Regions from separate parts of the Hahella aquimaris genome, predicted to be linked through region 1. Evidence: riboswitches for the same ligand, from Rfam matches in the RefSeq annotation. Region 1 holds a riboswitch; each other region holds the start of a gene.

What was found. Region 1 has a riboswitch for cobalamin ahead of O5O45_RS28205 (CbtB domain-containing protein). Riboswitches for the same ligand answer to the same signal wherever they lie in the genome.
Region 2: linked by a shared signal. The riboswitch ahead of O5O45_RS26770 (ABC transporter substrate-binding protein) and the one ahead of O5O45_RS28205 (CbtB domain-containing protein) in region 1 are both predicted to bind cobalamin.
Region 3: linked by a shared signal. The riboswitch ahead of O5O45_RS25895 (ribonucleoside-diphosphate reductase subunit alpha) and the one ahead of O5O45_RS28205 (CbtB domain-containing protein) in region 1 are both predicted to bind cobalamin.
Region 4: linked by a shared signal. The riboswitch ahead of O5O45_RS21425 (TonB-dependent receptor plug domain-containing protein) and the one ahead of O5O45_RS28205 (CbtB domain-containing protein) in region 1 are both predicted to bind cobalamin.

The regions. Positions count from the first base shown of each region.
Region 1 covers NZ_CP132203.1:6,349,157-6,354,480, reverse strand. Annotated here, with positions in the region: gene bluB (5,6-dimethylbenzimidazole synthase) at 1-34, opposite strand, end outside; gene cobD (threonine-phosphate decarboxylase CobD) at 43-1,131, opposite strand; gene cbiB (adenosylcobinamide-phosphate synthase CbiB) at 1,132-2,076, opposite strand; cobalamin riboswitch at 2,180-2,391, shown strand; gene O5O45_RS28205 (CbtB domain-containing protein) at 2,417-2,593, shown strand; gene O5O45_RS28200 (CbtA family protein) at 2,715-3,512, shown strand; gene O5O45_RS28195 (ATP-binding protein) at 3,517-5,253, shown strand; gene cobO (cob(I)yrinic acid a,c-diamide adenosyltransferase) at 5,273-5,324, shown strand, end outside.
Region 2 covers NZ_CP132203.1:6,043,941-6,049,264, forward strand. Annotated here, with positions in the region: gene O5O45_RS26760 (aminotransferase-like domain-containing protein) at 1-1,251, shown strand, start outside; gene O5O45_RS26765 (hypothetical protein) at 1,258-1,863, opposite strand; cobalamin riboswitch at 1,970-2,244, shown strand; gene O5O45_RS26770 (ABC transporter substrate-binding protein) at 2,323-3,204, shown strand; gene O5O45_RS26775 (FecCD family ABC transporter permease) at 3,194-4,165, shown strand; gene O5O45_RS26780 (ABC transporter ATP-binding protein) at 4,162-4,944, shown strand; gene O5O45_RS26785 (energy transducer TonB) at 4,947-5,324, shown strand, end outside.
Region 3 covers NZ_CP132203.1:5,863,029-5,868,352, forward strand. Annotated here, with positions in the region: gene O5O45_RS25880 (type II secretion system F family protein) at 1-191, opposite strand, end outside; gene O5O45_RS25885 (pilin) at 195-1,166, opposite strand; gene O5O45_RS25890 (hypothetical protein) at 1,412-1,711, shown strand; cobalamin riboswitch at 1,789-2,011, shown strand; gene O5O45_RS25895 (ribonucleoside-diphosphate reductase subunit alpha) at 2,137-4,998, shown strand; gene O5O45_RS25900 (ribonucleotide-diphosphate reductase subunit beta) at 5,027-5,324, shown strand, end outside.
Region 4 covers NZ_CP132203.1:4,858,923-4,864,246, reverse strand. Annotated here, with positions in the region: gene phhA (phenylalanine 4-monooxygenase) at 1-306, opposite strand, end outside; gene O5O45_RS21440 (phospholipase D-like domain-containing protein) at 544-1,227, opposite strand; gene O5O45_RS21435 (hypothetical protein) at 1,446-1,832, shown strand; gene O5O45_RS21430 (DUF3012 domain-containing protein) at 1,979-2,167, shown strand; cobalamin riboswitch at 2,313-2,509, shown strand; gene O5O45_RS21425 (TonB-dependent receptor plug domain-containing protein) at 2,621-4,567, shown strand; gene O5O45_RS21420 (NHL repeat-containing protein) at 4,599-5,324, shown strand, end outside.

The DNA.
Region 1 (5,324 bases):
GTTTCTCTTCAGGTGAATAGCCGCTGTCCGTCATGAATCGCCTTATCTGTCAGCGAGGGCGGCGGTCAGTCTCCGTACGAGACCGGCGTCCTCCAAATCAAAAAGTCCAAACCGTAAGTACGCCAGCTCCGCATTCACCCGCCAAAGGCGAATCAACACGCCTTGCTGCGCGCAACGTTCGAAAATCTGCTCGGCCTGCGCTGTCGACGTCAACACGGACACAAACAACGGCGTGCGCCGGCACTCCAGCGCGCCCTTGAATACCGGCTGCGCCAGAATAAGCGCCTGCAGGTCGCGGCTCACCCGGGACAACTTCTCACGCATGGCCGCAATCCAGACCTCGTCGCGCAACGCCCGGGTCGCCACATATTGCGCGGCGCTGTTCACCGTCCAGGGACCAAGCCGACCCTGCAATGCAGCCAGCCAGTGAGGCGCGGCCGCCGCAAACCCCAGGCGCACTCCCGGCCATCCGAAAAACTTGCCGAATGAGCGCAACACCACAACGTTCTCCGGCAGGGTCTCGCCCAGCAGACTGGAATCTGTCTCCGCGTCGGCGAAGGCTTCATCCACCACCATCAATGCGCCCGTAGATTGCAGACGCAGCGCCGACTCACGCAGCGCCGCCAATGGCGTCCTACGGGCGGCGGGGTTATTCGGATTAATCGCCACCAGGACGCGCAAGTTTTCTGTCTGCGCCAGACGCGCCGTCGCGCCCGCCAGATCTCCCGCAGGGTAATGAATGATTCTGAAGCCTTGACGACGCCAGTGATGCTCATGTTCGCGATAGCCGACGTCCGGCAGCGCCGCCACACCGGGCGCGCAACAAGCGGGCAGGTGTTGAATCGCCCATTGCGTGCCGGGAATCGCCAGCAGGGAATCGGTCCCGTAATAGGCGCTGGCGGCCTGTTGCAGCGCTGGGTCGGGATAAGGCAGACGTCGAAACACCTCTGCCGGAATGCTTGTCAGCGGATAGGGAAAGGGGCTGACGCCAGTGGACAGATCCAGCCAGTCATCAGGGGCAATACCGTAGCGTTGACTGTACTTTTCCAGATCGCCGCCATGGACGGGAGCCGGCTCTTCCGCCTGAAGGCCCGCATGGCCGGCCCCGTTATCAAAGTCACTCCCGTTCATTCAAACCGCCCCCCACAACCACAGCGCGCCCGCTCCCAAGGCCACCGTCGCCGTCCACAAAATCAAAGTGCGGTTGATGAGCGTGCAGGCGCGCTCGATGGATTGCGCCGAGGCGGCGTCGCCACAGCCCAGTATAGGCCGGTGCTGCAGATTGCCGTGATACGTCGCCGCGCCACCGAGTCGTACCCGCAGCGCGCCCGCGCCCGCCGCCATTACGGGTCCCGCATTGGGACTTTTCCAGTGTCCGCCCTGGGCGCGCCAGCACCGCAGAGCGCTGTCCAACGCGCCGCAACAGGCGTAACTGAACGCCGTCAGACGGGCGGGGACCCAATTGAGGACATCGTCCAGACGCGCCGCCGCCCAGCCGAAATGCACATAACGCGTGTTTTTATAGCCCCACATCGCATCCAGCGTATTGCTGAGGCGATACATCACTACGCCGGGAACCCCGGCGAGCAGGAACCAGAAGATGGCGGCGAAGATAGCGTCGTTGCCGTTCTCCAGGGCGGATTCCGTGGCGGCGGAGGCGATCTCCTCCTCTCCCAGTTCCGCCGTGTCGCGACTGACGATCATGGACAGACTGCGCCGCGCCGCCTCCGCGTCATGCCTGCGCAATGGCGCAGCGACCTGACGCACATGCTCCAGCAAACTGCGCCAGCCGATGGTGAGATAGAGCACGAAGGCGGAAAAGATAATGTGTCCCCAGGCGGAGGATTCGCTCCACTCGCTAGCCAGCCAGGCGAGCGCAGTCCAGGGTAGAATCGCCGCCGTCACCGCCGCCGCGCCAAGCGCGCGGGTTGCTGATGAAGAGAAGTCGGCGATGCGAATCGCTCCTTCCACCCAGCCGGCGTAACGCCCGAAACCAACCAAAGGATGCAGCCGGCGCGGTTCTCCCAACAGGGCGTCGAAAGTCAGGGCGAGGACAAGAATCAGCAATGTATCCATTGGTCAGTATGCGCCAGGCTCGTGATGAGGCGGCCTATTCTCACCATGGTCCGCGCGCATTGCAACCCGCTAACTTGTTGACTTCCCCTGCGTTCAGCCAATAGCATATCCCGCTGACCAAGGTGCTCGACCGCGAGATAATCGGGAAATCTGGTGCGCATTACGCTAATCCAGTGCTGCCCCCGCAACGGTAATCGAAAGTAATTTGCTAACGCCACTGTGTCGTCAGTTTTGACATGGGAAGGCGCAAATGTTGTGTCGAAAACGCTTCGACCTTTCGTAAGCCCGGAGACCGGCCTTGCTTAATCCACTGCAGTTCGTACGGGTAGGTGCGCAGATCATGCAAACTAAAAATCTCTCTCTTCCATTGCTGGCTTCCAATAACGCAGCGCTACAACTTATCGGCGCCATGTGCTTCGGCGGACTGATTCTGTTCGCAGTGGGCTTTCTGTCCATGGATGCGGCTCACAACGCCGCTCACGACACCCGGCACGCGTTTGCTTTCCCCTGTCACTAACAGTTACTGAATTCTGAGGCCCCGCCAGGGCCAAACGTTCGCCTGTCCGTCTTGACGCCGCACCCTGCGTACGGCGCTTGCGCGCATAGCGACGTCACACCGCATTACATGAGGAAGAGACATGTTGTTTCAGCGTATTATCCTGGCGTCGCTGCTGGTTGGCCTGTTGGCCGGCGGGCTGCTGAGCGCCGTACAGCATTCCCAGGTCACCAGCATTATTCTGGAGGCGGAAACCTACGAAGGCGGCGAGGAGCCTGAACCTGTCGTAGTGGAAAATCACCAGCACGCTGCGGCGGACGCCCATCATGAACATGAGCACGGCGGCGCCGAAGCCGGCGGCCACCACCATGGCGAAGACGCCTGGGGCCCGGAAGACGGCCTGGAGCGCACACTGTACACCCTGCTTGCCAACGTGCTCGCCGGTATCGGCTTCAGCGCGCTGATGCTGGCCTGTATGTATGCCGCCAGACTCAGTGGCAAGAGCGGCGCAGGCTGGGGCGCGGGATTATTATGGGGACTGGCGGGCTATGGCGTGTTCTTTGTCGCTCCCGCCATTGGACTACCGCCGGAGATTCCCGGCATGCAGGCCGCCGCGCTGGAAAATCGCCAGCTATGGTGGGTCGCGACCGCATTGGTCACCGCTATCGGTTTCGCTTTACTGGCGTTCGCGCCGGGATGGAAAAAGCTGGGCGGGTTGCCTCTGCTGGTCATTCCGCATCTGGTGGGCGCGCCGCACACCAATGCGCCGGAATTCGCCGCCACCAATCCACAGGCGCTGCAGGCGTTACAGATGCTGCACCATCAATTCATCACCGCCGCCACCCTGACCAACGCGCTGTTCTGGGTGATCGTCGGGTTGGCCTGCGCCTGGTTCCTGCGCCGCTGGAGCAACCAGGACGCCGCGCTGCAGGCGCGCTGAGTCAATGGACGTCGCCGCCCAGCCTGCCCTCGCCGCCTACCCTTTCGCCGCGGTGGTCGGTCAGCAGCCGCTAAAAACCGCATTGCTGCTCGCCGCCATCAATCCCCATCTGGGCGGCGTATTGATCAGCGGCCCCCGCGGCTCCGCCAAATCGACGCTGGCGCGGGGACTGGCGGATCTGCTACCGGAGGCGGCGGACAAGTTCGTCACCCTTCCCCTGGGCGCGTCTGAAGAACGCCTGATCGGCAGCATTGATCTGCAACAGGCCATGGGCGAGCGACGCGTGCAGTTTAATCCCGGCCTGCTGGCCAAAGCTCACGGCGGCGTACTTTACATTGATGAAGTCAATTTGCTGCCTGACCCCTTGGTGGACGCCCTGCTCGATACGGCGGCCTCAGGCGTGAACTTTGTCGAGCGGGACGGCCTCAGCCATAGCCATCCGGCGCAATTTATTCTGATCGGCACCATGAACCCGGATGAAGGTGAACTGCGTCCGCAGCTACAGGACCGTTTCGGTCTCGCCGTCACCCTCGATGAAACCTATGACGTTGAGCAGCGCATGGCCATCGTGGAGCGACGTCTGGACTTCGAACAAGATCGCGACGCGTTTCAGGCGCAATGGCGCGATGCGCAACAAAAACTGAAAGCCGGCATCACCGCCGCCCGCGAGCGCCTGCCGCAAGTTCTCTGCCCGACGGATATACAACGGGACATCGCCAGCCAATGCCTCGCCGCCGGCGTAGAAGGCGTGCGTGCGGACATTTGCTGGCGCCGCGCCGCCATCGCCCACGCCGCCTTGAGTGGACGCGATGAGGTCAACGCGGAAGACGTGGCGGCGACGCGCTCGTTCGCGCTTAGTCATCGCGCCAATCACCAGGATACGTCACCGCCCACAGGTTCACCGCCCTCACAGGGAAGCGGCGGAGACGCCAGCGGCTCCGGGGGTTCGTCACCCTCCTCGTCCTCTGGAATCTCCGGCGACTGGGGCGCCATGCCGCCGCAACTGATGGCGGCGGATAAGCCGGTAACGCCACAACTGCCCGAGATCCCAACGCTACGTACTCCGCCGTCCCGACGCGACGTACAGCGCGGCGGCGCGGAACAACGACAAGGCACGGCCCTCGGGCGCGCACAACGTAGCCGGCAGGCGCTATCCTCACAGCCGGACTGGTTCGCCACGCTCATCCATCCCGACAATCGGGACGACGGATTGCGCGAAATACGCTATCAACCCCGTCGCCAGAATCGCGACACCCTGAACTGCGTCTTGCTGGACACCTCCGCCTCCACTCTTAGTCAGCGGGCGCTGGCGCAGGCGAAAGGGGTGATTCTGGGACTGGCCCGGCAGGCCTATCTAGCGCGGGAGAAGCTGGCCGTTCTGGCGTTTGGCGCGCAGCGCACGGAGTGGGTCATCCCCTGTCGGCGCGCGCCCAAAGATATCGCCGCCCTGCTCAATGATCTTCCCGCTGGCGGCGGTACGCCGCTGCGACAGGCGCTGCTGCATGCGCGCCAACTGCTGGCGCGCCAGACCCGCGCCAACCCGCATCTGACCTGCCGTACGTTGCTGCTGACTGACGGGCGCAGCCGCGATCCGCTGGACGATCTGACCTGGGACTCGCCCCTGTGGGTGGTGGATACCGAGCAGACCGCCGTCAGACTCAATCGCTGCCGACAACTGGCGCAACGCCTCGGAGCCGCCTACGCCCCGCTGGCCGCGGTGCGCGCCGCCCTGGAACACTAACGCCTCGGAGATACGACTGATGCTGGACGAAAACGAAAAACACCGCCGTCGCATGGCCAACAAGAAGCGCA
Region 2 (5,324 bases), 310 kb from region 1:
CCGCGATCCGGCTATTACGTGCGTCGCCGCAATCAGGATGGAGTCGCTGAACTGGGAGCGGCGTTGCCCAAGGTGACAGGATTCGAAGGCGCGCCGACCCTGGTGGACACGCAGCAGACCATCATGAGCCTGGTGCAGGCGACCCAGTCGCCCCGGGGCATGAACTTCGCCATGGCGGCGCCGGCGACGCAGTTTCTCCCCGTCGCGGCCATGGAAAAAGCATTCCGGGCTGCCTTGCGCGAGCCTGGCGAAGCGATTGAAGCCTATAGCTTTCCCCCCGGCGCGTTGCGTCTGCGCGAGGCTATTGTGCAGCGGATGAAAGATGCATGGTGCGATCTGGAGCCGGACGACATTCTCATCACCAACGGATGTCATGAGGCGCTGACTCTGGCGCTGAGGGCGGTGACGCAGCCGGGAGATGTGGTGGCGGTGGAATCGCCCACTTACTTTGGATTGCTGCAGGTCATTGATGCCTTGGGACTAAAGGCGCTGGAAATTCCCGTTGACCCGAAAAGCGGACTCAGCCTGGAGGCGCTGCAACTGGCCTTGGAGCAATGGCCGGTCAAGGCCTGCGTGGCCATGCCCAACTTCAGCAATCCCCTGGGGTGTTTGATGCCGGATGAGCGCAAGGAGCAACTGGTGCGCTTGTTGGAAGCCCGCAGCGCGCCCTTGATCGAGAACGATATCTACGGCGAGTTAGGCTTTTCCGGCCTACGGCCGCGAGCAGCGAAAAGCTATGATCGCGCCGGGGGCGTGCTTTACTGTTCGTCGTTTTCCAAATCAATCGCCCCAGGTTTGCGGGTGGGGTGGATGGCGCCGGGGCGCTGGCGGACGCGGGTCGGCTACCTGAAGTTCGCCAGCACGTTGGCCTGCCCGAGCTTGCCGCAGATGGCGGTGGCGCATTATCTGGCGCAGGCGGATTTCGATCGCCATCTGCGACGTATGCGGCATGAGTTCTCAGTGCATGTGGAACGCATGACGACGGCGGTGTTGCGGTATTTTCCCGCTGGCGTGCGGGTGTCGCAACCGACGGGTGGTTTTGTGCTGTGGGTGGAGCTGGAGGAGGACTGCGATACGGTCGCGCTGTATCGCAAAGCGTTGGCCGCCGGCGTGAGCATCGCGCCAGGAACCCTGTTCAGCGGCAGTGGCGACAAGTACAGACACTGCCTGCGGCTTAATTGCGCGGCGCCCTGGACGGCGGAGGCGGAAGAAGCGATCCGCCAGTTGGGCGTTTGGCTGCGCGCAGGCTAAGCGGGATTACCAGCCGAAGCTGAAAGTGGGGTCAATGAAGAACATGACGCCGCTATAACAGGCTAGCATCAGAAAGCTGCTGATAAAGCCGTGAAAAGCAGTCTTGTAGCCGGCTTCTTCGTCCTTCTTGATAAGAAAGCGATAGCCGGCGAAACAACTCAAGCCAATCACAAACAAAGCCACCAAGGCGAAGCCGCCGTTGACCACCTGCATATTGATGATGAAATTCTCTCGCGCCTTTGCAGCCTCGGTCGCTTCGTCCGGATACAGGATAAAAGAGCCCGGCAGCAATGGGTGGGCGGTGGCTTCAATGGTGTAGCGATAGAAAGGCCAGAAGCGTCCGCAACGGGCGAGCAGGCGATTGCCTTCCTGGTCACTGACTACGGCGTTGGCGGCGAATAACGGGCCGCCGCAAAGGTCGAACTCCTTTTTCACCTCTTCCCGGCTGTGCAATTCGACACTGCGTTCGATGCTCACCGGGGACCAACCGGTCAGATTGAAGACGGTGTATTCCAACAGGCTCAAGCCATAGGCCAATCCTGCATACATAAACACGAGGAACAGCAGACGTTTCAGAATGAGTCCATGGCGGGACAAGGGCGCGTCGGTCATACAGTCTTATTCTTGTCGGTAATTACGGGAGCGTAAAACTGACACAATCTTGCAGACAGGTCCAGAGCCCCTCTTTGGCTTTCTGGACTTAAAATGACCAATTCATGATAATGTGGGCCGCAATGGTTCCAGTTGCTCAAAACTCGATCACTTTCGATAAGAGCAGGATTAAATGGGAATCCGGTGGGCGCCACTTTATGCGCGTCCGATCAGCCGGAGCTGTCCCCGCAACTGTGAGCGAAGAGTTCGTCCCGGATAACGCCGCCCCTCCTTATCGCGACGTTATCAAAGGCCACTGAGTGGAGACTGTCTCCAGTTCGGGAAGGCGGGGCAGGACTGTGAAACGCAAGCCAGGAGACCTGCCATTGTTCGACTCCCATTCGGAGCCTGTTTTATCCGACCGTAAACGGGGAATTTACGCCGGATTCGCACCTCGCATCGATTCAAGGCGGCATCTGCATGTTGGTTAAGGCTTTTCGGGCCCTGGGATTGCTATCAGCGCTTACTTTCACACTTTCCGTCAAAGCGGGCGATGCGCGCGCGGCTGAGCCCACGGTCATGTCGGTCAATCAGTGCGTTGACCAAATGATGGGGTATCTCGCCCCGGAAAATCTGGTGTCGGTCACCTGGCTCAGCCATCAGCCCTCTGAGCTGGAAATTGCACCGACCTTGCGTGACATTCCCGCCAACTTTGGTTTTATCGAGCAGGTGCTGAAACTCCGGCCGGATATCGTGATGGCGGGCCAGTATGGCGCATCCTCGCTCAAGCCGTTGGTGCGGAAGTTCAATATGCGTTGGGTGGAGATCCCGTTGCCGCAATCCCTTGATGATCTGGAGGCAAGCTGGAAGCTAGTGGGCGAAGCAGTGCGCAAACCCGAACAAGCGGCGGCGATCGTCAGCGGGTTGCGGAAATATTTCGCCGAGATTCATGGGCGGATAGCGGACAAGCAAGTCAGGGCGCTGATCCTGAACGCCAATGGCTGGATCGCTGGCGAGGGTAATTTCCAGGATGCCTTTCTGGACGCTATCGGCGTGATTAACGTGGCGAGCGAGCAAGGCGTGCAAGGCTGGGGACAAGTGGATCTGGAGACCTTGGTGCGCTGGCGACCGGATTTGCTGTTGATGATAAGCAACAGCTATGACAGCGAGGCGCTGGCCACCACCTGGGTGGAGCATCCGTTGCTGCAGCGCCGTCCTGCCCGTTTTAAACCGCTGTATATCCCCGCCGACTGGCTCTCCTGCGGAACCCCCGCCATGACCCTGGCGGCCCAGAAGGTGGCGGAGCATATCTTGGCGCAAGAGCGCAAAGCGCCTGGGGCGGAGACTGCGAATGACTTATAACCGTTTGCTGCTGATTCTGAGCGTGGCGCTGGTCTTTTTGATAGGTCTGTCTTTGTGCACCGGTCGGGTGACCGGGGTGAGCTGGCCGGGGTGGGATCTGGAAACTCAATTGATTTTATGGGAAATCCGTTTGCCGCGGACACTGCTGGCGCTGCTATGTGGAACTGTATTGGCGTTGTCCGGCGCTGTGTTGCAGGGATTGTTACGCAACCCGTTGGCGGACGCTGGCGTACTGGGGGTTTCCTCCACGGCGGCGCTGAGTTCGGTGTGCGCCATCTACTTTGGTTTTTCCGCCAGTGGCCTGTTTACGCCTGTGGCGGGCATTATCGGCGCCATGTTGGGATTGCTGGCGCTGGTGGCGATCGTCGGGTCGGAAGCGGGCATTGTGATGATCATCCTCGCCGGCGCAGCGATTAACTCCTTCAGCTCGGCGCTGACGGCGCTGGCCTTGAATATGGCGCCGAATCCTTTCGCGGTGCAGGACATTCTGTTCTGGCTGATGGGGTCATTTGAACATCGCACCCTGCAGCACTTTTATCTGGCGGCCCCGCCCGCACTGTTGGGCATTGCGTTGCTGTTCAGCGTGTCGCGTTCCCTGGATGTCCTGTCGCTGGGGGAGAATACCGCTCGCTCCATGGGCGTGCGTCTGCAGAAAGTGCAATGGGTGGCGGGCCTGGGCGTGGCGCTGGCGGTCGGGGCCAGCGTGGCGGTGAGCGGCGTGATTGGTTTCGTGGGGCTGGTGGTGCCTCACATGCTGCGGCCGTTTACCGAGTGGCGGCCTGGGCGATTGCTGGTTCCCAGCGCCCTGGCGGGCGCCAGCCTGATGTTGCTGACCGATATCTCCGTACGCTGTCTGCCACCGGGGCCGGAGCTGCGCGTTGGCGTCATTACGGCATTGTTGGGCGGGCCGTTCTTCCTCTGGCTGCTGCGCCACCTGCGCAAGGCGGAGGCGCTAGTATGAGCGAGGCGTTGAGTCTGGAACTCAGCGGATTGCAAGTGGGTTATCCCGGCGCCCCGGTTTTATCCGATGTCAGCTTCCGTCTGCCATCCGGACAACTCACGGCGATACTGGGCAGTAACGGCGCTGGCAAGTCCACCCTGTTGAAAACCATCGTCGGTCTGATCCCCAAGTTATCCGGCGCGATGCGACTGCAAGGTCTGGACCTGTGTGAGATGGCGCCAAAACAGCGGGCGCAGCATATCTCTTATCTGGATCAGGACACCGACTGTCACTGGCCTCTGAGTGTGGAAACCCTGGTCGGTCTAGGGCGGTTTCCAGCGCAGACCCATCGCAGCAGATTAAGCGCGCAGGATCAGGCCCTGATTCAGAACGCCATGCGGCAAGCGGACGTGACGCACTTGGCGCAGCGCACTGTCACCCGTTTGTCCGGCGGCGAGCGGGCCAGGGTGATGCTGGCGCGGGCGCTGGCGGTAGACGCTCCCGTATTGATGGCGGACGAGCCGGTGGCGGGCTTGGACCCGCAGCACCAGATTCAGGTGATGAGCCATTTGCAGGATTGGGCCCGGCTAGGGCGAATCGGCGTGGTAGTGTTGCATGACCTGACCCTGGCGCTGCGCTTTTGCGGGCAGGCGATGCTGGCGCTGCCGGACGGAACCGTGGTGGCGGGCGACACTAACGTGGTCTTGAGCGATGAGCGCATCCAGCAGGCGTTCGGCGTCTCAGTGGTGCGGGGGCGACATGAGGAGCAGCCCTATCTGCTGCCCTGGAGTCTGACCTGAGCATGGACGTCGTCAACGCTAAATATCCGCCATTATTATGGATGGCCTTGGTGGCCTCTTTGGTGGCGCATTTGGTGTTGATGCTGTCTTTCAATTCGCCTCAATCCACTAGAAATCGACTCACATCGACCACGATGACCGTGGCTATTCAGGCTCCGGCGGCGCCAAGGGCGGTTTCCACGACTCCCGCAGCAGTACATACTCAAATGCAACCTGCGCCACAACCTCAACCCGCCGACACTCCAGAACCCGTTCCAGTGAAGCCCAAAGTGGCGCCCAGGCAGGTTGCGACCCCCGCTCCCAAGCCAAAACCGGCGCCGGCAAGCAAGCCTGTCGTAAAAGAGAATACGCCCAAGCCAGCGCAGGTGGCGCACAAACCT
Region 3 (5,324 bases), 490 kb from region 1:
GGCGTGGTATGTAAGCTGACGTCACCCTGCAATACTTTTTTCAGTTGCTCAACCTGAGGCTGCGCGTGAGCCGGCAGGAGAGGCTCCAGTCTGGCCAGCGCCTGCTCCAGAGAAAGTCCCTGCTGAACCTGATGGTTCAAATGTCGCAACAATTGGCTCAGATTTGAGTTTGGCGAAGAAATAAGGATCACGGTTTAACCTCTACAGATATATGGGAGTTGCTCCGGAGGCAGCGAGCTTTTGTCGTCGCCGTAAACTTTACGCGGACCCGAGTGCGCTGACGCGCATGTCCAACCCAGGGTGCGCAATGCGCCATCGGGATTGCTGACGACCGGTCGAAAGCTGATGACCTTGGGTTCCCCGGCGTTGATGGGGAAAAGGGTAAAGTGCAAGGCTCCGCTCGAATCAAGCTCAGTTGACTGAAAGTAGACCGCCTCGACGTTACTCAGCGCATGCAGTTCTTCTCTCTCTGGCCAGACGCCGGAAAAGGCGTATTTTTCCGCCATGTCCACTCTGACACCCCCCAATAAACCTAAGGCCTCGGTCAGGCGGGCTTTAATCGTCGCGTGGCGCCCGGCGTCCAATGCGAAAGTCAAAGCGATGCAAATCACGGCGATACAGGTAAGGATCTCCAGCCAGCGAAAGCTTCCGACAGCCTGATAAGACGGTCTTAAAACGAGGAGGTCGCCATCAAATTTCGGCGGCGGGCCTGCGTTGAGCGCAGAGACGTCGGCTCCCGACTGAGTTGGAGCGGTTATGAACTGCTGATTGACCCACCTTGCCCGCCAGTTCAAATAGGTCAGAAAAGGAAAGGCGGACAGAATAAAGAGAGGATGCAATGCTTCCGCAAGCGTTGAGGCCGTTATCACCGCCGCAATATAAAGCGCGCTGGTCCACGGGCCGAGCAAAGGATCAGAACGGCCCGCCAGGGAGGAACTGCGCGCGAGATTACCAACCAGAGAGGGAATAAAAAAGTAAAAGAACAGTCCACGCAGCGGCGGCCAGACAGGGTCGCCCGATATAAGCCGATACTTGCGCCAGTTCATGTAATGCCAGAACAGTTCGTATGCGCCCAGCGTTAACACATACAAAAGACAGTGCAGCCACATGGGCGGCGCAAAATAGGGCGTCAGTTTTTCTTTGAAAAAGCGTCGGCGTTCAGGCAAAGCCAGTCCTTAATGCGAAGAAGAAAATTATTAGCAGTTTAGCTGATTTGCATCCTGAACTACTTTTGATTCAGGTAATTACCCGCTTATTTTTTGGGATGACAATGAGGTTGGGCAAACTTCGCCTGTTAGGTCGCCATGAAAACTGTGGGTATGTGAATGTCGCCGTTAGGGATATCAGTGTGGTTTAGCGGTATTGACTGCGCCGGTTTACTGTTTAGAATGGCCGCCTTTTGGAAATTCTCATGGATTTGAATCTAATCATTGGCGTCTTGATCGAGAGTGCGTGTCTCTTCGCCGCAGCTAAACTGCTAAAAGTTTCGCTTGGGTTTATTGAGGCGTTCTTGATCGTTCTTGCGGCGGTTTTGATTGTACACTTTGTCTATGGGCTTCCTGGTTTTCTTCTCGCACTTGGGTTTTATTTGGTGGCGTTGAAGTTAATCACCAAAGCGGATGCCTATTCAGAGATCTTTATTCTTACGCTCATAGGATTAGGCGTCCAGGCGCTACTGAAAAAGTTCTTATTCGCCGTCGTTTTGGCCTGATTTTCTCTAATGCGGCTATGGCCGCGTAGCATCTCCTTTCATCTATATCTAGTATTTACTTTTAATATTCAAAACCATATATTGTGCTTCAGCTATGGTTCACGCCTGTTCACAGGTTGTGCTAAGAGGGAATCCGGTGAGAGTCCGGTACTGACGCGCAGCGGTGTGGGGGAACGAAAGCGACGCGGGCGGAAACGCCCACGCACTGTCCTGAAAGAGGATGGGAAGCGGTCGCCGTAGGTTCGCAAAAACGTGTAAACGCCCCCGAGTCCGAAGACCTGCCATGCTGAAGTTATTCATGCCTTCGCGACTCAGGGTAATGATAAAGCGCCGCTCTATGCGAGGCGATTTTCGTCCTGTCTGTGCGTCGCTTTATGTCCCGGTTCGCGGAGGTTCGGCCAGAACACGCGATAGAGGACAATCCCATGACCGGCAGTTTTTCGTCCCCCAGCGAGGCGCGCGCCTCCAGCTCCCCATCTGTTTCATCCGAGTCACGTACTAATAACGCCTTGCTGCAGGTGATCAAACGCACCGGTCAGGCGGCGCCCTTCGACGACCGCAAAATCGCCATGGCGGTGACCAAGGCGTTTTTGGCGGTGGAAGGACAGTCCGCATCCGGCTCGCCCCGTGTACGGGACTCCGTAGAAAAACTGGTTAAGGACATCGTGGCTCGCCTGCGTCGCCGCAGCCCGGAAGGCGGCTCGGTGCATATCGAAGAAATTCAGGATCTGGTGGAATTGGGCCTGATGCGCGGCGGCTTCCATAAAGTGGCGCGCGCCTATGTGCTGTATCGTGAAGAGCATGCCCGTCAGCGTGCGCCTGCGCCAAGCGAGCAGGCGGGGGAGACCCATCCCGATATCAATGTGAAGTTCGCCGACGGGACGGAAGCGCCGCTGAACATGGGGCGTCTGCGTACGGTGATCAGTGACGCCTGCGCCGATCTGGATGGCGTCAGTGGGGACAAAGTACTACAGGGCGCATTGAAAAACCTGTACAACGGCGTCAAACATAAAGACGTCAACGCCGCGTTGGTCATGGCGGCGCGTCCGCTGATCGAAGAAGAGCCCAACTACTCCTATGTGTGCGCCCGTCTGCTGTTGGACGGCCTGCGCGAAGAATCGCTGAGCTATCTCAATATCGCCGCGTCCGCCACGGAAAGTGAAATGGCGGAACTGTATCCGACCGCGTTCCGCGCCATTATCGAACGCTGCGTGGAACATGAACTGCTGTCGCCAAATCTGCTGCAGTTCGATCTGGAACGACTGGGCGCTGCGCTTAAGCCTGAGCGTGATCGCCAATTCACCTACCTGGGGCTACAGACTCTTTACGATCGCTACTTCATTCACTGGCGCGAGACTCGCCTGGAATTGCCGCAGGCGTTTTTCATGCGCGTCGCCATGGGATTGTCGGTGCAGGAAGACGATCCCAATGCGCGTGCGATTGAGTTCTACAACCTGTTGTCCTCCTTCGATTACATGTGCTCTACGCCGACGCTGTTCAACGCGGGGACCAATCGTCCGCAGTTGTCGTCCTGCTACCTCACCACAGTGCCGGACGATCTTGAAGGCATCTACGGCGCGATCAAGGACAATGCGCTGCTGTCCAAATGGGCGGGCGGTCTGGGTAATGACTGGACGCCGGTGCGTTCTCTGGGCTCCCATATCAAAGGCACTAATGGTAAATCCCAGGGCGTGGTGCCGTTCCTGAAGGTGGTCAACGACACGGCGGTGGCGGTGAATCAGGGGGGCAAACGTAAAGGCGCGGTATGCGCTTATCTGGAGTCCTGGCACCTGGATATCGAAGAGTTCCTGGAACTGCGCAAAAACACCGGCGATGAACGCCGCCGCACCCATGACATGAACTCCGCCAACTGGATTCCAGACCTGTTCATGAAGCGGGTGTTCGAGGATAAGGAGTGGACCCTGTTCTCACCCAGCGACGCGCCTGATCTGCACGATTTGTACGGCTCGGCTTTTGAAGTGCGCTATACCCACTACGAATCCCTGGTGGAATCCGGTGAAATCACCCTGTTCAAGAAAGTGCCTGCGCAGAACCTGTGGCGCAAGATGCTCTCCATGTTGTTCGAAACCGGCCACCCCTGGGTGACTTTCAAAGATCCCTGCAACCTGCGTTCGCCGCAGCAACATGTTGGCGTGGTGCACTCCTCCAACCTGTGTACGGAGATCACGCTGAACACCAGTCAGGACGAAATCGCGGTGTGTAACCTGGGCTCGGTCAACCTGGTCAACCACATTCGCAATGGCGAAATCGACCACGACCGTCTGCGCAACACCGTGTATACGGCGGTGCGCATGCTGGATAACGTCATCGACATCAACTACTACGCGGTTCCCCAGGCGCGCAACGCCAACCTGCGTCATCGTCCCGTGGGTATGGGCCTGATGGGCTTCCAGGATGCGCTGTACAAGCTTGGCCTGCCATACAGCAGCGTCGAAGCGGTGCGCTTCGCCGATCAATCCATGGAGCTGATCAGTTATTTCGCGATCACTGCTTCCTCCAATCTGGCGAAAGAACGCGGCCGCTACGAAACCTATGAAGGCTCCTTGTGGGATCAGGGCGTTCTGCCTATCGATTCTCTGGATCGTCTGGAGCAGGAACGCGGCGCGGAGTTTTGCACGCTGGATCGCGGCCACAGCCTGGACTGGGCGCCGGTGCGTGAACTGGTGAAAAAGCAGGGCATGCGTAACTCCAATGTCATGGCGATCGCGCCTACAGCGACGATTTCCAATATTGTCGGCGTTTCCCAGTCCATCGAACCGACGTATCAGAACCTGTTCGTCAAATCCAACCTGTCCGGCGAGTTCACCGTGATCAACCCCTGGTTGGTGCAGGAGTTGAAGGCGCGGGAACTGTGGGATTCCGTCATGGTCAACGACCTCAAGTATTTCGATGGCTCTGTCGCGCAGATCGACCGCATTCCTGAAGATGTGAAGCAGCTGTTCCTGACCGCGTTTGAAATAGACCCCCGCTGGTTGGTGGAGGCGGCTTCCCGTCGCCAGAAATGGATAGATCAGGGCCAAAGTCTGAACCTGTACATGGCGGAGCCGTCCGGTAAAAAACTGGACAACCTGTACAAACTGGCTTGGTCCCGTGGTCTGAAAACCACCTATTACCTGCGTTCCCTGGGCGCTACGCAGATGGAGAAAATCTCTTCCGGCGTTTCCCAGAGCGATAGCGTCAAACCTGATGTTGACGACACTGAGAGTCAGGAGCCGCAACCGAAGTTCTGCTCGATTCTCGATCCGGACTGCGAAGCCTGTCAGTAAGCGACGATAACAACCAGGAGCTATGACCATGAATACCGAACTGATGAAGCAGACTGCGACCTTGTCGGACTGGGACGATCCTCTGGCGGTGGCGATTCCTGCTGTGTCCACATCCTCTGCTGTTTCTCCACAGTCACCCGTTTCCACCTCTCCCGCTGCGGCCCCCGCCGCCGGGGGAGCCCCTGACAGCGAACCGGAGCCCGCCGCCCTCGCGAAGGAGGCGATGGACGAACAGGTTTTACAAAAGCTGGACCCGGTCAATCCCGACGACAAGCGGGTGGTGAACGGCATGACCGACATCAACCAGCTGGCGCCGTTCAAGTATC
Region 4 (5,324 bases), 1.5 Mb from region 1:
GCAGGGAAATTTCTTATTTGAGAGCAGGTCGAAGAAGGTATCGAAGGGGATCAATGCGGGCACTTGCGCCACTTCCCAGCCAGTTTCACGGCGTAATACGGAGGAAACCTCCTCTAGTTGGGGGATACGGTCTTCGGGTAAATCCAGTAACTTCAGTCCATGAAGGTATTCGTCGCAGGCCACATTGCGTATGACCTTATGTTGTCGTGTGATCAGCTCACGCCAGACGGCGTGTTCCGAATCAGGGTAGGCGATAAAGCCAGATGCGTCAGGCTCTCTCGCAACATACTTTGTACCTTTGCCCATTTTCTCACCTCGTGACGTGTCAGGAAGGGTGTATTCCATGGCACTCTTATTATTCTACCGGCTTGTGGCCGGCTTCATCTGGCGGCCGTCAGTTGGGTTGGACGGCGCGAGGTCGGATTTTTTCCGGCCGGGCCTTCCTCTGATTAAATGACAATCCGCAGAATTTGTCTATACATTGCTAATAACGGCTGGCGATTAGCGAGTGAGATTTAATGACAATTTTTATTCGTTCACGTCTTAGTCAGAGAAGGTGCGCCATAGCTTGGCGAACTCTCCGGAGAACTCTTTGACGAGGCCGGGGTGATCAGTAACCACGATGTTTTCCTGGTTATAAGTGCTGGCGCTGCGAGTCCAGTTAAAGCTGCCGTGAATCAGCACGCTGTCATCGATCAAAGCGAATTTATGGTGCATATGGTGGGGTTCATCGTCCATCTTCACAGAAATGCCGGCTTCTTTAAATCGATTGATGTCGCTGCCGCGATCGAAGGACTTGTCATTGTCCGTAATGATGCGGATTTTTAGCCCCCTTTTATGGGCGTTAATAATTTCGTCCGCGATTTTGTCGTCAGAAATGGTGAAAACGCAGATCTGCAAACTGCTTTGAGCATGACGTATGCGCTCGATGATTGCACGACGACATTGCTCTCCTGGGCTGAAGTAAGCCCGCGTTAAATTGCTCTCATCCTCCCCCGAGTCCAGGGCCTTGATCACCCGCTCCAGCCACTTCAATGCTCTGAGCGCCCCATCGCCTCCATTGACGATCAACGGACGGGTTAATTCAAAGGCGCGATTACGCATGAAACGCACCTGATCCGGCTGTAAAGTCTCAAGCATCGCCAGCAACGCCTGTTTCTCAGCATTATCGAACCTTTCATCCGTGAGGGTTTGTTGGAGGAAGAAAGTTAGTTGGTCCAGTTGCATTGTGCTTACGCCTTTTACTTCGAAACTCGGAAAAGAGTAACTTTTTGAGTCGCAAATCGAAATAGTGACAGGCGTCGTCGAGGGAGATGGAGGCTAGTTTGGAAATTTCCCGTCGAGCAAAAACAAATGTTGCATTTGTACGGTGAGTATTATGAATTGTAAGCCTTTTGTTCGGGCAGTGTGAGTTACCAGTGATAAAGTCTAGGTACGGCAAAATTTTGCTTATTGTTCTTTTACAACTGCTGACGGCCGTTTTCGTCTTTCACTTCATATCTATCGTTTATTCAGAACAGCAGGCGGCAGCCAATGGGGTTAGCGCAATTGAGGTTAAGGGCGGCGTGCGTTACCTGCTACTGCCGCTTGTCGTCACGGTTATCACTATCACAGGAGTGATCGACCGGAGATTAGATTCGGCATTCTTTAAAAAAGCGCAGGGAGGAATTATTTTTGCTGCCTTATTATGCTTGCTTTTTATAGGTTGGTGGATGGAAATGTCGGTAGTCTACTTTATTGAAAGCATGGGATATCGGGATTGTGGAACAACATATTCAGGGGTGTGGTTGAATGTTTCACTTTACGCGCACGCATCTGAAGCATGTCCTTAATACACTGTTTTAGCGTTGTTTGTGCTGGTGACCCATATCTTCAGAGAGGTCGACAGCTAGGGGCCGGCAGTCACTCCAATTTCTATCTCTCTCCTGTATACTTGCTCGCTAAAGATGAATTGATGACTTGTTATTCAGGATTTCCTATGGCGATTAAACGCGTATCTTCTTGGCTATTGGTGGTGGGGTTGAGCTTGGGCGCTTTGGCTGGCTGTTCTCCGGAGGTGGGAAGCAAGGACTGGTGTGAGGATATGGCGACCAAGCCGAAGGGCGACTGGACGGCCAATGAGGCGACGGATTACGCTAAACACTGCCTGTTCCGCTCTGACAGCTAAGCGAGCAGTCCCAGGTTGAAACGTTGGGATAAACGAGATGCTCTTCACATTTAGATAGTTATCAACAGGTTGCCGCCACTGCGGGGCCTGTGATTTCAGCGAGGCGCTTTGCGCGCCTTGACTTTGCTGGGGCGGCCATTTAGCTTACGCCCCCATTGCATCAGGTGTCCTGAGAACATTCGTTCAAGGGATGAAACGGGAAGTCGGTTTAAATCCGACGCTGCCCCCGCAACGGTAAATGAGTCAAACGACAACTCCCTGTCACTGCGTATTCGCGGGAAGACGTTGTCGCCGGCCTCGCCACTCATAAGCCCGGAGACCGGCCTGACGCCTGCTGATCGCGTGGCTTAGCGGAGGGCTTTGCCGGGATTCGTCTGACTCGACTCCTTTCCCTCTGTGCTTGTATTCGCTGCGTAACAATTGCATCCACTGGCGCTACTCTTTCGGAACATTATGAGGCTTGTAACCCTTTTGCTTTTAGTTGGCTCACAACTGACCGCCGTTCGCGCGGAAGAGTTGGAGCCTGTTGTCGTCGAAGCCAAGGCTCCATCTGCGGATGAGATTGACGCGGAGTATCAAACTGGCTTTGTGAAGGTGATCAAGCGCGAGCAATTCGACTCGAAAGTCGCGACCGTCGCAGACGTGCTGAAAAATGAAACCGGCGTTCAAGTACGGCAGAGCGGTGGACTGGGATCATACTCCGCCGTTTATCTGCGTGGCTCTACCAGTAAGCAGGTGAACGTTTATCTTGATGGGGTATTGCTGAACGACGCGACTGGCGGCTCGGTGGACTTGAGTCAGATACTGCTGAGCGGTATTGAACAGATTGAAATTTATAAGGGCGCGACGCCGATTCAGCTGGGCTACTCTGGCGTTGGCGGCGCTATTAATATCAAGTCCCTGCGCTTCAGCAAGCCCCTCAGGCAATTGAGTCTTGGATATGGCTCATTCAACAGTCGCAAAGGGGCGCTTACCTTCGCCGATAGTGTGGGCGAAACCAACTACCTCGCGTCCCTTGATTATCTCGGCAGTGATAACGACTTCGAGATGCTGAACGATAACCAGACTGAATTTAATCCCTACGATGATCGCGTGGAGCGCCGTCGCAACGCAGACTTCAGTCAGTTCAACGGCATGCTGATGGCGGAGCGCAGCCTCTCGGATCGCACGGACTTGCAACTGATGGCGCAGCACTTTAATAAAGACCAGCATTTGCCCGATATCGCCAACCTGGAGAGTACGCGGACTAGCCTGGATACTGATTTCACTCGTCTGCAGAGCAAACTGAGCTTCGCCAGAAATGCGCAGGAAAATTATTCGGGGCGTATTTTCTGGTCCACCCAAGAAGAGCGTTATGACGACAGTCAAAGCCGAATCGGCCTGGGCGTGCAGAAAACGCGCGCTGACACAGATGTGGTCGGCGCCGAGTTATATGGCTCCTATTCAATCGGCTTGCATCTGCTCTCCGCTACGTTGGAAGCGCGCCGGGAAACTTACCAAGAAGAAGATCTGACTGGGCGCAGCCAGAAGCAGGAGTTTGAGCGCATGACCTATCTATTGGGCGTTCAGGATGAGTGGGCGGATGTGGAAGACATTTGGCTGGTGCGTCTTAGCGCACGCCAGTATTTCCTTAAAGACGAAACCCCTGCTGCGTCTTTGAGCGGGCGCACCGAGGAAGCCACCGATTCCGCTCAATATCACTCTTTGCAGGCTGGCGTTCGCTATCGTCTGACAGATTGGCTGTCTCTAAAAACGAATGCTTCCCGAGATGTGAGGTTCCCTCAGTTAGCGGAGAAGTTCGGCGATAGAGGATTCTTCATTGGTAATAGTGAGTTGCAACCGGAAACAGCATTGAACGGCGACATCGGATTTGAAGTGGGCGTAGATAGTTTTAGTGTATCTGCAGCCTATTTCTATCGGGATTTAAAAGATGCTATCGTCCCCTCTTATGACTCAAGGGGAGTCGGCCGCTTTGAGAATGTCGGCAAAGCAAGGGTTAGCGGAGTGGAAGTGGACGCCATGTATCGACCTGTTCCCGCCTGGACGTTTATCGCCAGAAGCACCGCCCAGGACACAGAAAACCTGTCAGACGCCCGTGACCTGCACGGCAAGCAACTGGCGGGCGCTTACACCTATTCCCACTTTTTATCCGCCGCCTGGAATATCGGTCGTATCACCACGTCTGTCGAATATCGCCATGAATCCGGGGCGTATTACGACAGCGCCCAGGAAACGGAAGTGGAAGATCAAAACATTGTCGATGTAGTGGGTCGCTGGTCCGATGGCGAAACGACCGTTGAAGTCAGCGCAAACAATGTGACCGATGAGGTCGTTGAAGCCTTTAACGGTTTCCCCTCTCCCGGACGTCACTATTTTGTGACTTTACAGCATTTATTTTAGTTTCTTGTTTAATAACTAAGAGGACGCGGGCATGCAACAGAGTATAGCAACAACGTTGAGATGGGCGGGTTTAACCCTGGCGTTTGCGACGATGGCGGGTTGTGGCGGCGGTGACAGCGGTAATGGCGGAACAACGCCTAATTCGGAGTGGGTTGCGGTTATCGCTGGTGTGGCGAATGACTATTCATCGAGTGAAGTCTCAATTGCATCTGCTGAAGCGCCATACGATGTTGTAGAGGGGTATGCCAGCTCCAACAAGTCAGATATGTCTGTAGCGGCGTATGGAGACAGTTTTTATCGTATTGGACGATTTAACCAGGATAATATTTCGAAATACAACTATGACAGTCCAGGCGTGTCTGACTGGCAGTTCACTACCAATGACGATGGCGAATCACTCAGCAACCCTTATGACATAATATTTGTCAGCGATACAAAGGCATACGTTTTGAGGTATGGCGATTCGTCTATTTGGGTGGTGAACCCATCTGTTGCTTTAAGCGATGAGGACCTGTTTAAAACAGGTGAGATAGACCTGAGCAGCTACGATGATGATGGCGTTCCAGAGATGTCAGCGGGGGTGATATACAATGGCAAGTTGTATGTCGTTATGCAGAACATGGACGCTGATTTCGCCCCAGGAACGGCTTATCTTGCGGTAATTAATGTCGCCACTAATGAAGAAATAAATATCTCCGGTGGAGCCCAAAAAGGCTTGGCTCTGAATATCAAAAACCCACATACCATCATAGAGCAG